DNA from 2 places in the Sinorhizobium sp. NG07B genome. Region 2 is predicted to be linked to the other one. Evidence: predicted binding sites of a transcription regulator. Region 2 holds the regulator's gene; the other holds the start of a gene.
What was found. Region 2 encodes LexA, which represses DNA repair genes until DNA is damaged. Its sites were predicted from a motif close to TGTTCNNNNTGTGTTCNG; they were not measured.
Positions count from the first base shown of each region.

Region 1: a site for LexA is predicted at 2,993-3,010, ahead of CO664_RS05425 (UvrD-helicase domain-containing protein). Genes of this name have one in related genera too.

Region 1 is NZ_NWTD01000001.1:1,124,609-1,132,359, forward strand. Features, by position in the region: gene CO664_RS05420 (GNAT family N-acetyltransferase) at 1-367, shown strand, start outside; gene CO664_RS05425 (UvrD-helicase domain-containing protein) at 377-2,950, opposite strand; gene CO664_RS05430 (carboxymuconolactone decarboxylase family protein) at 3,078-3,488, opposite strand; gene CO664_RS05435 (cyclase family protein) at 3,508-4,329, opposite strand; gene CO664_RS05440 (efflux RND transporter periplasmic adaptor subunit) at 4,587-5,777, shown strand; gene CO664_RS05445 (efflux RND transporter permease subunit) at 5,774-7,751, shown strand, end outside.
Region 2 is NZ_NWTD01000001.1:1,675,787-1,683,537, forward strand. Features, by position in the region: gene CO664_RS08015 (hydroxyacid dehydrogenase) at 1-826, shown strand, start outside; gene CO664_RS08020 (sugar phosphate isomerase/epimerase) at 823-1,593, shown strand; tRNA gene CO664_RS08025 (tRNA-Ala) at 1,681-1,756, shown strand; gene CO664_RS30630 (hypothetical protein) at 2,069-2,236, shown strand; gene lexA (transcriptional repressor LexA) at 2,471-3,181, shown strand; gene ligD (non-homologous end-joining DNA ligase) at 3,620-4,594, opposite strand; gene CO664_RS08045 (hypothetical protein) at 4,627-4,986, opposite strand; gene CO664_RS08050 (hypothetical protein) at 5,186-5,416, shown strand; gene CO664_RS08055 (hypothetical protein) at 5,413-5,625, shown strand; gene CO664_RS08065 (hypothetical protein) at 6,123-7,751, shown strand, end outside.

The DNA.
Region 1 (7,751 bases), 550 kb from region 2:
GGGCGAAGCCGCACTCGCTCCCGACATCACCCATATGACCTGGTCGCGCTTCTTCGATGCCTATGAACCGATGCATGCCCTGGTTGCCGAGAACAAGGGCCGGTTGGTCGGGCTCACCCACTTCATCTTTCACCGCACCACCACGGCAATCCAGCCGAACTGCTATCTCCAGGACCTCTTCATCAACGAGGCAGCCCGCGGCAGAGGGGTCGGCGAGGCGCTGATCAACGGGGTCTTCGAAGCAGCGCGACGCGCCGGCACCTCGCGGGTCTACTGGCTGACCCACGAGACCAACCTCAAGGCGATGCGGCTCTACGACAAGGTGGCGGAGAAGTCGGGCTTCGTGATGTATCGGATGGTGATCTGAGGGGGCGCGTCACACTCTTTCCACAAACCCCTCCAGCACGCGCTTCTGTCCGGCGCGGTCGAAATCGATCGTCAGCTTGTTGCCTTCGACCGCGGCAATGTTGCCGTTGCCGAATTTCAGATGGAAGACGCGGTCGCCGACGCTGAAGCGGGACGGTTCCGCAGTCGTCGACTTGGCGACGAGCTCGCCCTCGATGGTGCGGGTGCGGGGACCTGACTCGCCGTAGCCGATGCGTTCGACGGCATGGCCGGAGCGGCTGCCCCAATTGTCGCGGGTGGCGTCCGAGCGGTGCTGCTGGGCGCGCTTCCAGCCGGGCGTCTGGTAGCTGTTCTCGAACGGATCGGCCTTGTCGAAGCGGGATTGGCCATAGCCGCCGCGATTGTAGCCGCCATAGGAGACGTCCTGCTCGGCGACCTCGACATGGTCGACCGGCAGTTCGTCGAGGAAGCGCGACGGCATCGTCGACTGCCAGAGGCCGTGAATGCGGCGGTTCGAGACGAACCAGATGTGACAGCGGCGCTTGGCGCGGGTGATCCCGACATAGGCGAGGCGGCGTTCCTCTTCGAGCCCGGCGCGGCCGCCCTCGTCGAGTGCCCGCTGATGCGGAAAGAGACCTTCCTCCCAGCCCGGCAGGAAGACGGTGTCGAATTCCAGGCCCTTGGCCGAGTGCAGCGTCATGATCGACACGGCATCCATGTCCTCGTTCTGCTCGGCATCCATGACGAGCGCGACATGCTCCAGGAAGCCGCGCATTGATTCGAAGGCCTCCATCGAGCGGATGAGTTCCTTGAGGTTTTCAAGCCGCCCCGGCGCTTCGGCCGACTTGTCCGCCTGCCACATCGCCGTATAGCCACTCTCATCCAAGATCTGTTCGGCAAGCTCCGTGTGCGGCGTCGTTTCGAGCAAGGTCTGCCAGCGGCGGAAATCGGTGACGACGTCGAACAGCGCCTTGCGCGCCTTCGGCTTCAACTCGTCGGTCTCGATGATCTCGGTTGCGGCGGCGAGCATCGGAATGTCGCGGGCGCGGGCATAGTCGTGCAGGGTTCGAACGGTGGTGTCGCCGAGGCCTCGTTTCGGCGTGTTGACGATGCGCTCGAAGGCGAGATCGTCGGCCGGCTGGCAGACGAGGCGGAAATATGCCATGGCGTCGCGGATTTCGAGCCGCTCGTAGAAGCGCGGGCCGCCGATGACGCGATAATTGAGGCCGAGGGTGACGAAGCGGTCTTCGAACTCGCGCATCTGGAAGGAGGCGCGCACCAGGATCGCAATGTCGTTCAGATTGTGCTTCTGGCGCTGGAGCTGTTCGATCTCCTCGCCGACGGCGCGGGCTTCCTCTTCGGAATCCCAGGCGGCGTGCACATGCACCTTCTCGTCGTCCGGGTGGCTGCGTTCGGTGAAGAGTGTCTTGCCGAGCCGGCCCTCATTGTGGGCGATCAGATGCGCGGCGGTGCCGAGGATATGCTCGGTCGAGCGGTAGTTGCGCTCGAGCTTGATGACCTTGGCGCCCGGGAAGTCCTTCTCAAAACGGAGGATATTGTCGACCTCGGCGCCGCGCCAGCCGTATATCGACTGGTCGTCGTCGCCGACGCAGCAGATGTTTATCTGCTGCTGTTTGTTTGCGCTCACGCTGTCGCCGCCTGCGCGGCTGCGCTCCGCGGGGGCGGACGAAACGTCGTCCGGCCAGCCTTGGCTGGCTCGGGCTTCGCCCGCAGGCGTTTCTCTCACGACGGCCTTGCCGCTCTGCGGCCGCTGCGCCAAGAGCCGCAGCCACATATATTGCGCCGTGTTGGTATCCTGGTACTCGTCGACGAGGATATAGCGGAACTTGTCGTGATAATCCTTGAGCACGTCCGGATTGGCGCGGAACATGCGGATCGGGTGCAGCAGCAGGTCGCCGAAGTCGCAGGCGTTTAGCGTCACCAGGCGGTTCTGGTAGGCGGCGTAGAGCTCGCGGCCCTTGCCGTTCGCGAAGGCGCGGGCGTCGCCCTCGGGGATATGCGCCGGATCGAGGCCCTTGTTCTTCCAGGTGTCGATCATGGCGGCGAATTGCTTGGCCTGCCAACGCTTGTCGTCCAGCCCTTCGGCCTGGATAAGCTGCTTGATCAGCCGCACGACGTCGTCGGTGTCGAGGATGGTGAAATCGGATCTCAGCCCCACGAGTTCGGCATGGCGGCGCAAGAGCTTGACACCGATCGAGTGGAAGGTGCCGAGCCAGGGCATGCCTTCGACCGCATGGCCGACGAGCACGCCGATGCGCTCCTTCATCTCGCGCGCCGCCTTGTTGGTGAAGGTCACGGCGAGGATCTGCGAGGGATAGGCGCGGCCGGTCGACAGGATATGGGCGATGCGGGTGGTCAGCACGCGCGTCTTGCCGGTGCCGGCGCCGGCAAGCACGAGCACCGGGCCCTCCAGCGTTTCGACGGCTTCGCGCTGTTCCGAGTTGAGACCGGAGAGATAGTCCGGCCGTTGCGCCTTGTCGCGGGCAGCCATGGCGCGCGCCGCGATGCCGCCGGCGGCAGGGGCGGGTTTGCGCGGCGCCGGCTCCTCGTCGAAGAAGGGGATGTCGTCGAAACCTTTGCTCATGCGGCCCAATGTAGTGATTCGGGACCGAAAGGCCAGAAAGGATGTTCTTCTTTTATTCCGGAGTCTCGTCGGATTTCTGCAAACCTGTGGAAAGACAGGCGTTTTCAGCGCTGGTGTTTCGATGTCGCTATCGTTCGGCCGTGGCGTCGAAGGCCGGATCGACCGGGACCTGCAGCGCGGTCGCCAGCTGGTTGGTCTTGGCGGCAAGCGAAATGACGCGCAGCAGATCGGCATGCTCGGCTTCGCTCATCCCCTTTGCCTTGGCGGCGGCGGTGTGCGAGTGGATGCAATAGCCGCAGCCATTGCTGACGGAAACTGCGATGTACAGCATCTCCTTGACCAGCGGATCGAGCGCCGAGGGCGTCGCCATCACCGCCTTGACCTCCGCCCAGGTGCGTTCCAGCAGGTCCGGATCGAAGGCGAGCCACAGCCACATATTGTTGATGAAGTCCGATTTCCGCGTGGCGCGGATGTCGTCGAAAACCGCCTTGACGCGCAGGTTCGATTCGGGGTCGGACGGCGGCGCAACGGTGCTCATGATGCTTCCTTCCGAGGTTCTAAACGAGGGCGAAAACGCGCGCCGGCCCGCCGGTGCCGCCGCGGTGCTTCGGCGCGCCGAGGACGAGCGTTGCGCCCTTGGCCGGTAGCTTGTCGAGATTGGCGGCGGCTTCCAGCCCCCAGCGACCCTCCGGCAGCCAGGCGCGGTGGGTGGCGAAGTCAGGAGATATGCCGTGATCGAGCGAGAGCGTGTCGACGGCAATGCCGGCAGCCTTCGTTTCCTGGAGCAGAAACTTGGCTGCGTCGACATGGAAGCCGGGGAAGTGCAGCTTGCCCTCGGCGTCGGCGTTGCGGAACTTCTCCGTGCCGAGATGGGCCGTCCAACCGGAAAGCATGGCGACGCAGGCATTCTCCGGAACATCGCCATTGGCGGCGATCCACGCCTTGATGTCCTCGGGTGTGACCTGCGCGTCCGGGTCGGCTGCCGCCCTCTCGCGAATGTCGACGATGCAGAGCGGCACGAGGAGTTTTTCGACCGGCAGTTCCGCGACCGAGAGGCCGTCGGCGGAGAAATGCAGCGGCGCATCGACATGGGTGCCGGTATGTTCGTTCACCCGGAGCTCGAACAGGTTGAACGTATGTTCGGCAAAGTTGAACTTCTGCTCGCGGAAGAACTGCTGCTGGCCGAAGAAGGTCGGAAACTCCTCATGGAGTTCATGGGTGAGGTCGGTGACGCTCGTATGGCCGGTGGCAAGCGCCGGCGGCGCGACCCCCATGCCGGCGGCCGCGGCGCCCGCCGATGCGACAGCGGCGGCGCGGAAGAAGCTGCGCCGCGACAACATTTGCTGCTTTACCGATTCGATCACGCATGCATCGCACATGTGCTTTCTCCCCCCTTTTTCAACGTCCGGTTTCATGAGGCAGAATAGCCGAGCCGCGGCGGCTGTAAACAGCGATCGACGAGCGCCGGCATGCGGGGGCGCCATGATGCGGACAACAAATTCTGCTTTCATTACAAATGCGTAATGATGGCGTTCCGAGATTGCCCGAAGGCGCGCAAACAATGATACTTGCGGCAACTCGGAACGTTCCGCCGGTACGCGCCGCGCTGGAGCGCGTATCTTATTCGGAGACATGCATGCGCTTTTTGAAGCAACTGGCGGTCAGCCTCCTCGTACTCGTCGTCGGGGGAGCCGCCTGGGTGCGCTTTGCCCCCGGAGCGGGTGAAACGCTGGGGGCGATTGGTGTTTCGCATCCGCTGATCGATGCGCTCTCCGGATCTGCGGGCGGCGAGGGAGCCGGTGGCCCCCGCAACGGCGGGCGCGGAGAAGGTGGGCGCGGCTTCTCGGACGCGGCGCTCGTGGTCGTCAGGCCGGCTGAGAGCGCGATCGTCAACAATAGGCTGAACGCCATCGGCAATGGCGAAGCAATCCGCTCGGTGACCGTGACGCCCGCTTCCACGGGTAATCTGACGGAAATCCTGGTAAAATCCGGCGACAGGATCGAGGAGGGCCAGGTGATCGCGCGGCTCGACAGCGACGAGCAGATGATTGCCGCCGAGCAGGCCCGGCTGACGCGCGACAGCGCCCGGGAAAAGGTCGAGCGCTATCGCAATCTCGGAACGGCCCGCGCGGTTACCGCGGTCGAGATCCGCGACGCCGAGATCGCCATGCAGGCCGCCGAACTGGCGCTGAGGACGGCTGAGCTCGATCTCAAGCGGCGCGACGTCGTGGCGCCTTCGAAGGGCATCGTCGGCATCATCACCGTCAATGTCGGCGACTACGTCACCACGTCGACGCCGATCGCCGTCGTCGATGACCGGTCGCAGATCCTGGTCGATTTCTGGGTGCCGGAACGCTTCGCCAGCAAGATTTCCGTGGGGCAGCCGGTCACCGCGAATGCGGTGGCGCAACCCGGCCGCCAGCTCACCGGCGCCATTCATGCGATCGACAACCGCCTCGATCAGGCAAGCCGCACGCTCCGGGTGCGGGCGCGGATCGAAAATCCGGACGACATGCTGCGTGCCGGCATGTCCTTCTCGGTCACGATGGCCTTTGACGGCGATCGCTATCCGACCGTCGACCCGCTGTCTATCCAGTGGAGCTCGGAAGGCTCCTATATCTGGCGCGTCAGCGGCGACAAGAGCCAGCGCGTGCCGATCAAGATCATCCAGCGCAATCCCGACAAGGTGCTGGTCGAGGCGCAGATCGCCGAGGGTGACCGCATCGTCACCGAGGGTGTGCAGCGGCTTCGCGACGGCGGCGCGGTGCGCATAGCCGGCGAGGCAAGCCCCGAACGCGAGCAGAAGGTGGCGGGGGACGCGCAATGAACATCGGCATTGGTGGTCACCCCGGCGGGCAGGGCGGCAAGACCGGCTTCACCGCGCTCTTTATCCGCCGGCCGATTTTCGCACTCGTCGTCAACATGCTGATCGTGGTCGCGGGGCTTGCCGCCTGGAACGGCATCGAGATCCGCGAGCTGCCGCAGGTCGACCAGCCGGTCATATCGGTGACGACGGAGTTCGAGGGCGCCTCGCCCGAGACCATCGATCGCGAGGTGACCTCGGTCATCGAAGGTGCGGTGTCGCGCGTCCAGGGCATCAAGGGCATTTCCTCGTCGTCGTCCTTCGGCCGCAGCCGCGTGACGCTCGAATTTTCCGACACGACCGACATCGGCCAGGCGGCGAACGACATTCGCGATGCGCTCGGCCGAATCAGCGGCCAGCTGCCGGACGACGTGGAAGAGCCGCGCATTGTCAAGGCCGATTCCGACAGCCAGCCGATCATGCGCCTGGCGCTGACCTCCGACACCATGTCGATGGAGGACATGACGCTGCTGGTCGAGAACGAGATTAGCGACCGGCTGGCGGCCGTCGAGGGCGTTGCCGATGTCACCGTCTATGGCGACCAGGAGAAGATCTTCCGCATCGACCTCAACCAGGCGAAGCTCGCCGGGCGCGGCGTCACCGTCGCCAATTTGCGCGAGGCGCTGGCGAATGCTTCCTACGACGTCCCGGCCGGCTCGCTGACGAGCGCCAGCCAGGAGATCTCGGTCCGGGCGACTGCGGACCTGCAGACGCCCGAGCAGTTCGAGAACCTGATCCTCGGCAGCAATGTCCGGCTGCGCGACGTGGCGACGGTGACGCTCGGCCCGGACACCGGGAGTTCGGCGTTGCGCTCCAATGGCCGCCAGGGCATCGGTCTCGGCATCATCCGCCAGGCGCAGTCGAACACCGTCGATATTTCCGAAGGCGTGCGCAAGGTGGTCGATACGATCTCCTCGGACATCCTGCCGGCGGGCACCGAGCTCAAGATCACCAGCGACGATGCGGTGTTCATCAATGGCGCAATCCATGAGGTGGAGATCGCGCTGGTCGTCGCCGTCTTCATCGTCACGCTCGTCATCTATCTATTCCTGCTCGACTGGCGCGCGACGCTGATCCCGACGATCAGCATGCCGATTGCGCTTGTCGGAACGGTGGCGGCGATCTATCTCGCCGGCTTCTCGATCAACATCCTGACGCTGCTTGCGATCGTGCTGGCGACCGGGCTTGTCGTCGACGACGCGATCGTGGTGCTGGAGAACATCGTGCGCCGCCGAGCGGAAGGCCTGGGTCCACGCGCGGCCGCCGTGCATGGAACGCTCGAGGTCTTCTTCGCCGTCCTGGCGACCACTGCGACGCTGGCGGCCGTCTTCGTGCCGCTCTCGTTCCTGCCGGGGCAGACAGGCGGGCTTTTCCGCGAATTCGGCTTCGTGCTCGCTTTCTCGATCCTGCTGTCCTCCTTCGTTTCGCTGACGCTTTGCCCGATGCTCGCCTCGCGCATGCTGACCAGCGAGGCGCATGCGCATCAAGGCCCGATGGCGCGCTTCGGCCAGCGTGCCGCCGGCTTCTACCGCGTGACGCTCCGCGCCTGCCTCAATGCGCCGCTCGTCGTCTTCACGGTCGCCGCCTTCTTCACAGTTGCCGGGGCGGCGGCGTTCATGACGCTGAAATCGGAGCTGACGCCGAACGAGGACCGGTCGCAGGTGATGCTCCGGATCAACGCGCCGCAAGGCGTCTCGCTCGAATATACGCAGGCCCAGATGCGCCGGATCGAGGAGGGGCTGCAGCCGCTCGTCAAATCCGGCGAAGTCACCAATGTGTTTTCGATTTCCGGCCAGGGCGGTTCGGCGAATAGCGGCTTCATGGTGCTGACGCTCGCCTCCTGGGAGCAGCGTGAGCGGTCCCAGCAGCAGATCGTCGCGGATATCAACAAGGTGACCGCCAAGGTTCCCTCGGTCCGCGCCTTCGCCATACAGCCCA
Region 2 (7,751 bases):
CGCCCCGAGCTTCGATGCGAACGCCCTTCGATCGGCCCCTCGTCTTCGGCTCATCGTCCATGCGGCAGGAACGGTCAAGGACCTGATCGATTTGTCCGTGTTCGATGCAGGAATCACCGTCAGCCATGCGGCCGAAGCCAACGCCGTGCCGGTCGCGGAGTTCACGCTGGCGGCAATCATTTTTTCGGGCAAGCACGTTTTTCGCTTCCGCGACCTTTATGCCGCCGACAGAGGGCGTCAGCGCATCCAGCTGCTGCAGGGGCAGGCTATTGGAAACTACCGCCGCACCATCGGCATCGTTGGCGCCTCGCGGATCGGAAGGCGGGTGATCGACCTGCTTCGCCCCTTCGATTATCGGGTGCTGCTCTACGATCCCTTGGTCGGGGAAGAAAGCGCTTCGGCTATCGGTGTCGAAAAAGCCGATCTCGAGACGCTGATGGCGCATTCGGATATAGTCTCGCTGCATGCGCCTTCTCTGCCCGAGACCCAGCACATGATCGACGGGCGGCGGCTGTCCCTGATGAAGAACGGTGCGACACTGATCAATACGGCGCGGGGTGCGCTCGTGGACGAGGCCGCACTGATAGACCGGCTGAAGACGGGCGCAATCAATGCCGTCATCGACGTGACGGATCCCGAGGTGCCGGAAGGAACGTCGCCTTTCTATGATTTGCCGAACGTCTTCCTAACGCCGCACATTGCCGGCGCCATCGGACTTGAGAGGACGCGACTCGGCGAAATGGCCGTCGACGAAATCGAGCGCTTTCTGGAAGGCCGGCAGCTGCTGTTCGAAGTCCGCAAGCACGACCTGGAGCGCATGGCATGAGCGATTTCGAACCGGGGCTCTGCACCGTCACCTTCAGGAGCTTGCCTCCGGAAAAAATCGTCGGCTTAGCCCGGAGCGCCGGTCTTGCGGCGATCGAATGGGCAGGCGACGCTCATATTGCTCCGGGCGACACGTCCAACGCCCGGATCGTCGGGCTCCTCAGCGCAAGGGCCGAACTGACGACATCCTACGGATCCTATGTCGCGCCACCGACTGACGACCTCATCGAATTCAGGCGTGCGCTCGAGAGCGCGATTGCACTCGGTGCCTCGAATATCCGCATCTGGCCAGGCACCCGCCGGCGCGATTCAAAGGACTACAGCGCAGGCGAAAGACGTGATGCCGCAAAGGCGATCCGCGACATGGGCGCCGAAGCCGCGCGCCACCGCGTGACCGTCTCGCTGGAATATCACCCGCAATCGCTGACTGACACGACCGACTCGGCAAGCCGCCTGATCGACGCGATCGCCCACGACAATGTTTATCTCTATTGGCAGCCGCGGCCCGGGCTGGAGCTCGGCGAGGCGCTCGCAGAGGTCGCCCGCATCGGTCAGCATGTATCTCATGTCCACGTCTTCGCCTGGGATCGAAATCGCAACCGTTTTCCCCTGGCATCGGCATCCGACTATTGGCGAAGCGTCCTCACGGCCCTCCCCGCATCGCGCTGGACCGGGCGACGCTTTGCAATGCTGGAATTCGTCGCCAATGACGATCCCGCCGCCTTCATCGAGGACGCCGCGACGCTCAAGCAAATTCTCCTCGAGTGACATCCACGACGGCCCCGATCCTCCCCACGCGAGACGCCGGGAGGGACTGGCGCGGGCGCTCAAATCCGCCTATATAGGTGAACGGCTGGGGTCGTAGCTCAGTTGGGAGAGCGCCGCAATCGCACTGCGGAGGTCGAGGGTTCGACTCCCTTCGACTCCACCAAACGACCTTTGTCCGACCCGGAGACATAGGTAACAGAACATCGCTAAGACATCAGCGACATCTCTGTAGCGGGCCGATCCGACGTGGCTCGTCACCCTCGGACGACCACCACTTCAGACTGTATTCGCAGCAGACCCATTGCGAACGCGAATTCCGTTAAGAAGCGAGCGACCCGAAGTCAGAGGGAGCGGTGTTTTCCACCCGATGTGCCGTCTTCCCGCCTTGCCCCTCGCTTGCCAAAGAGCCTGATTTGAGAGAGACTTAGCACCTGGCATCATTGCATATCGGCAACTCCCGCAAGTGGGGACTACCATGCCTCTCAAATCTCTGATCGCCGCCGCCTTAATCGCTCTTCTCACACTTTCAGGATGCGCCACGACAGGCGCTACGGGCAACACGACCTACACCCAGTGGTACGGCCCCTACCCTGAACCCGACTTCGACGTTCTTAGCCCCGGCGGGCTGCGCCTCGCCTACTAGGACGGCTTGTCAAGACGATGCACAGCGTCGTCAAAGGTGAGCAAACGCTCGCCTATGTGTGACGCTTGCCGCACGCAAGTCTTCACCACCATCGAAACCCGCAAACCGTCCGTGCCGCCCTGATAGCGGACGCGCCTCGACGCATGAGTTCACGGAATATTAAGTGCTTGCGGAACACATATGGAACGGATAGTTTCTGTTCTTGATTTGTTTCGCGAATCTGGAGTGACGCGCATGCTGACCCGCAAGCAACAGGAATTGCTTCTGTTCATTCATGAACGGATGAAGGAATCCGGGGTCCCGCCCTCCTTCGACGAGATGAAAGATGCGCTCGATCTTGCGTCGAAATCGGGCATCCACCGGCTGATCACTGCGCTGGAAGAACGCGGTTTCATTCGCCGGCTACCCAATCGGGCCCGAGCGCTCGAGGTCATCAAGCTGCCGGAAGCCTATTCGAGCCCAGCCCAGCCGCGGCGCGGCTTCTCGCCGAGCGTCATCGAGGGCAGCCTCGGCAAGCCCCCGGCACCGAAGCCGGCGCCAACGCCACCGGTCGAGAGCGCGTCTATGACAGTGCCGGTCATGGGCCGGATCGCCGCCGGCGTGCCGATTTCGGCCATTCAGAACAATACGCACGAGATTTCCGTGCCGGTCGAGATGATCGGCAGCGGCGAGCACTACGCCCTCGAAATCAAGGGCGATTCGATGATCGAGGCGGGCATTCTCGATGGCGACACGGTGATCATCCGCAACGCCAGCACCGCCAGCCCGGGCGACATCGTCGTCGCCCTGATCGACGACGAGGAGGCAACCTTGAAGCGATTCCGCCGCAAGGGCGCATCGATCGCACTGGAAGCGGCGAATCCGGCTTACGAAACGCGCATCTTCGGACCCGACCGCGTGAAAATTCAGGGCAAACTCGTCGGTCTGATCCGGCGCTATCACTAGGCCGATTTGGGTTCCTGTGCCGATCCTGTGTGCGGTCGTTTCGCGCGGTCGCGACGACAGAACTGTTCTCTTTGCCTTCCGTGATCTCGCTTACTGCGGCCGGCGTTTATTGGTCTCGGCGTCCGCCATGCCACCGGCAAGAAGCGCTCTCGTATTCCGGCCTGTTCAAAGCTGTTTGTGGGCGTCTTTTTTGAACGTCTCCCTCTTGCGCTCCACATGGATTCGTTTTAAACGCCCGCCATCGCTCGATTTTACGAGCACGAGAGGCCTCGTGGCGGAGTGGTGACGCAGAGGACTGCAAATCCCCTCCACTTTCAATAAAATCAATATCGTTTCTGAAAAAGCGGCCGAAAATACCTCGTTTTCCGTCGTTTTTGGCACATTGATTTTTCAGAGGAATTCAGAGTTTTCAGAAACGCCATCGGGCCGATTTTTACGTCAGTTTGTGAGCTCGAACACCGTCGCATCGTCGGCCCTCTCCCTTATGCCTTTGAACGACGGATGCCGGAGCTTGCCATCCTGTGTCCAGGCGCGATACTCGGCCTCAGCGACCAGCACTGGCTCGACGAAGACGGCCCCCTTCCTCTTCAGGTTCACCGCCGGCGAATCCGTCCGGATTGCCTCGAGCAGCTCGCGCAGCTTGGCTGACTCCGCGTACGTCCATCCGGTTCCGCAGCCGCCGACATAGACAAGCTCACCCCTCCTCCTTGCCGCCAGCAGCAGCCGACCGATCGCGCCGGGGACGGTTGACGGCTCGAAGCCGACGATCACGAAGCTGTCGCTGCGCACGCACTTGATCTTCTGCCAGTCGGGCCGACGGCCGGAGTGATATGGCTTGTCACGGCGCTTGGCGACAATCCCCTCGAGGCCGTGCTCGCAGGCGATCCGGAAGAACTCTTCCCCACTCGCCTCGACTTCCTCCGACAGCCGAATGACACCGGCACGGCCGGCGACGATCGGCTCCAGCAGCCGCCGGCGTTCGCTGAGTGGCAGCCGGCGCAGGTCGCGACCGTCGAGATAGAGGAGATCGAACGCGAAGAAGAGGATTTCGCGGGGATCGTGCAGACTGGGCTTCCTGCCGAGGGCACGCTGCAGCATGCCGAAGTCAGAGCGGCCGTGCTCATCGAGCACGACCGCCTCGCCGTCGAGGATTGCGGTCATCAGCCCAAGAAGCCGCGCCTCGGCAGCGATTGAAGGGAAGCGGCTCGTCCAATCGTAGCCGCCGCGAGTGATGATCCGCACGCGACCGGTCTCGATATGGACGGCCAGGCGGTAGCCGTCCCACTTCACCTCGAAGGCCCAGTCCCGCCCTGATGGAGGCCGATCGACGAGCGTTGCGACGCAAGGCTCTACCCGCGCCGGCAGAGGGTCCGGCGGCGCTTCTGGCGGCTTATTCGAGGATGCTCTGGCCATGAGCAATTAACGCGCGGATCAGGGAAAAAGCCTCATCGATGGGCCTTCCTCCATCCAGCTTCGCGCGCGGCCTCCTCAGAGCAGAACCACCATTCGCCGTTCAACAGGCTAATACGCGTCTCGCTGTAATACTCCTGGCCCGGGATGTGATAGATGCGTTCGCCAGTCTGGTAGCTGATATTGCCTTTAATGTCGCAGCCGACGATGGGCGGTATAAACTCAGAAGCGGCGAACAGCGCTATCGCCGCAACGCCAACAATGCCGGTAACTGAACCGCCTTGCTGTTTGCGTGCCCATTTGTCGCGATGGTTCGGCCAGGCTCGTTCGGGCACGTTACCCTTCACAGGACGCTTGCTGCGCTGTTTCGGGTCAAACTCGAAGACTTTTCCCATTACATCCTCCAACGCGAGGATGCCGCCCATCGATGTGGGCGTCTAGCCGCCCAAATGGAGTAGTTTTGGGAGCAAACGCAAACCGCATTGACTCTCGCTGAAACCAGAACATAATAAGAACATTCATCGGCGTTGCGGCCGCCAATCGGAAAACCCGTGGGGTAAAAGACTCCGTTGCGTGCGCGGAGAAGGAGACGTCATGTCTGCTGAGAAGCAAACTTCCGACATCGACGAATTCGATGCGTGGATGGATGAGGTCGCATCGGCACTTGCCTGGCATGGCGGAGACGCGGAAGCGACAATCCGGACGCTCCTCGCCGACTGCAAGCATCTACGAGAGCAACTGGCACTGGCTCAGATTGCGATGGGTCTGGGCTTCACTCGCGGCTGGTCGCCCTGCCCAGAGCGCCAGGATGAGGTGACGACGTGAGCGACGAGCAAGGCGCGGCCAAGCACGATACAACGCTATACGTGCACTATTGCGAACATCCAGGCTGCACGAAATGGGGCGGCTTCGGCTTCGCTGCCGGCAAGGGCGAGCCACGCTGGTTCTGCTTCGAGCACCGGCCCGGCCGGGTTGACGTCGGCGTTGTCGCGGACGATACGTCAGCGCGCGGAATGAAGGGGCTCATACGATAATGACCGAAGAACAGCGCGAAGCCGCGGAGAACCTGCACGAAGCGATGCGGATTTTCAACGATGCCATCCGCGAAGCGGCTTATCGCGGCTTACACGTCGAACAGTGCTGCCGCACATCTCTGAGCCCCCACAATGACGTCTTTTCGTTTCCTTCCTGCCCTCCTCTCCACCGCCGTTGCCACGGCGCCTCTCGACGCCGCTCTCGGATCGGGCCGCCGTCATCTGGCGGGGCGGTTTCGAGTTGCCACGTCCTAACGATAACCGGCAGACGCCCGATGCGACACAGGGCCGCGGATACGCTTGGCCGCATCCAACATCACAATGTTGATCGGGGCTTAGCAGCGACTCGTCGCGCGGATTCAAAGCTTTCCCAGCGCAGATTCAGCCTTTTCATCTGAGAGCTCGTTGGCTAAGAGGAATGTCTCATCTGGGGTTGAAATAGGTGGATAATGCGCGCATTGATATGGAACTGCCCATGGGGTTCCCAGGGGCAGCCTTTGTTTTTTCAGAATTGCTTTAAAGATGTACTGATTCCGCAGGCTAACGCACTCGGTAATGCGGGATGGGAAGTTACAGTCGCATTCGCAGATTATCTTGCGCCTGACACCGGCTCGGTGGGAAGGCATATCAAATTGTGCCCTCTGGACAGCAAGGAACTGGACGCAGCGGCCGGCACATCAGATCCCCTGGCAGACCTGCACACTAACCCACACGGTGACGCGGTCGTACGGATAGCCGAGTACTTGTCCAATCGGCTGCCTCCTACCGTCGACGTAATTCTGACGTGGGAAAACCCGGTCCCCTATCTGGGCGCCTTGTACCCCGGGGCTGTCATACTGAGCCAAATGCCGGGTAGCTTCTCTCGTTCACCATATCCGAGCACTGTGACGATCGATCCTGTGGGCCTCTACGACCGCTCAATTCTGGCATCGAGCGCATATGACATTTTCAATATCGAGTTAAGTGAAGACGAGGAGGTGCTTCAGCGAGACTTTTCTTCGGTGCTGAGGGAGAAAATATCCTTACTTCAGCCGTTCAATCGCTCTGGTTTACTCAATTGCGGCGACAGCGCGAGTAGAGTACTTCTACTTCCCCTACAGGTGTCCGCTCATTACGCGTTCAAAGCAACGTCCGGATTCAATTCGCAAGCAGACTTCCTTGCTTACGTAATGGACCGGCGAGTCGGCGACGAAAGGATTCTTGTTACCCAATACAAATCAAGCTTCACTTCCGAATCCCCCTTAAACGAAAAGAATGTACTTTTCCTTTCCAAACGTTGGCCGAACTTGGTGTGGCGACCTTCTTTTGACAATGTTCCTTCTCCATCGCAGTTCTTACTTCAGTGGGTCGACGGCGTAATCAGCCACAGCTCTTCGCTTATCTTCCAAGCGATGACATGGGGAAAACAGATTGAGACGGTCGGCTCAAGCTACTTCAGAGATTATCAAACGATCGAAACCGCCGACATAGGAAGAAATGCGAAAGTCTCTGGTTTTCTCTTGAACCGGTACAATGTCGACATCAACTTTATTACAAAGAATAGAGAGTTTCTCTCGAGTCTTCTCGAGGAGATGGTATCTAGGAAGCGCTCTGGCGCGACAGGATGCGATCTCCTTCCGAAATTCTCTAGCATAGATCCATCATATAACGATAGACTTCTTACAGGATTTAGACAGGACGCTATTGTAAAAGCACTAGGAAAAGTAAACGGCTCCCTTTCATCTAAACTGAAGATCGTTGAGGACTTTAGGAAAACTATTAGCTCCAACGACGTAAAACTGATCTCCTTTGACATCTTCGACACTTTGGTGACGAGACCGTTTGAGGCCCCTTCAGGCCTTTTCCAGCTGCTCCACGGCGAAGCCGAAGGGGCAGTAGGTCATGCGTTGAGAGAATTCCCTCGCGTCCGCTCCTGGGCAGAAAGCCGCGCGCGGTCCCTAGCGAAGGACGAAGAAGTCACCCTGAGCGAAATCTACGAACACGTGGCTGCATACTACGATTTAAGCAAAACGCAGGGCCAGGTACTGCAGGAGCTTGAAATAGAATGCGAAAGACGGGTTATTGTGCCCCGTACCCTAGGCAAGGAATTGTGGAACGCTGCTCTGGCTAGTAAAAAACCTGTCGTT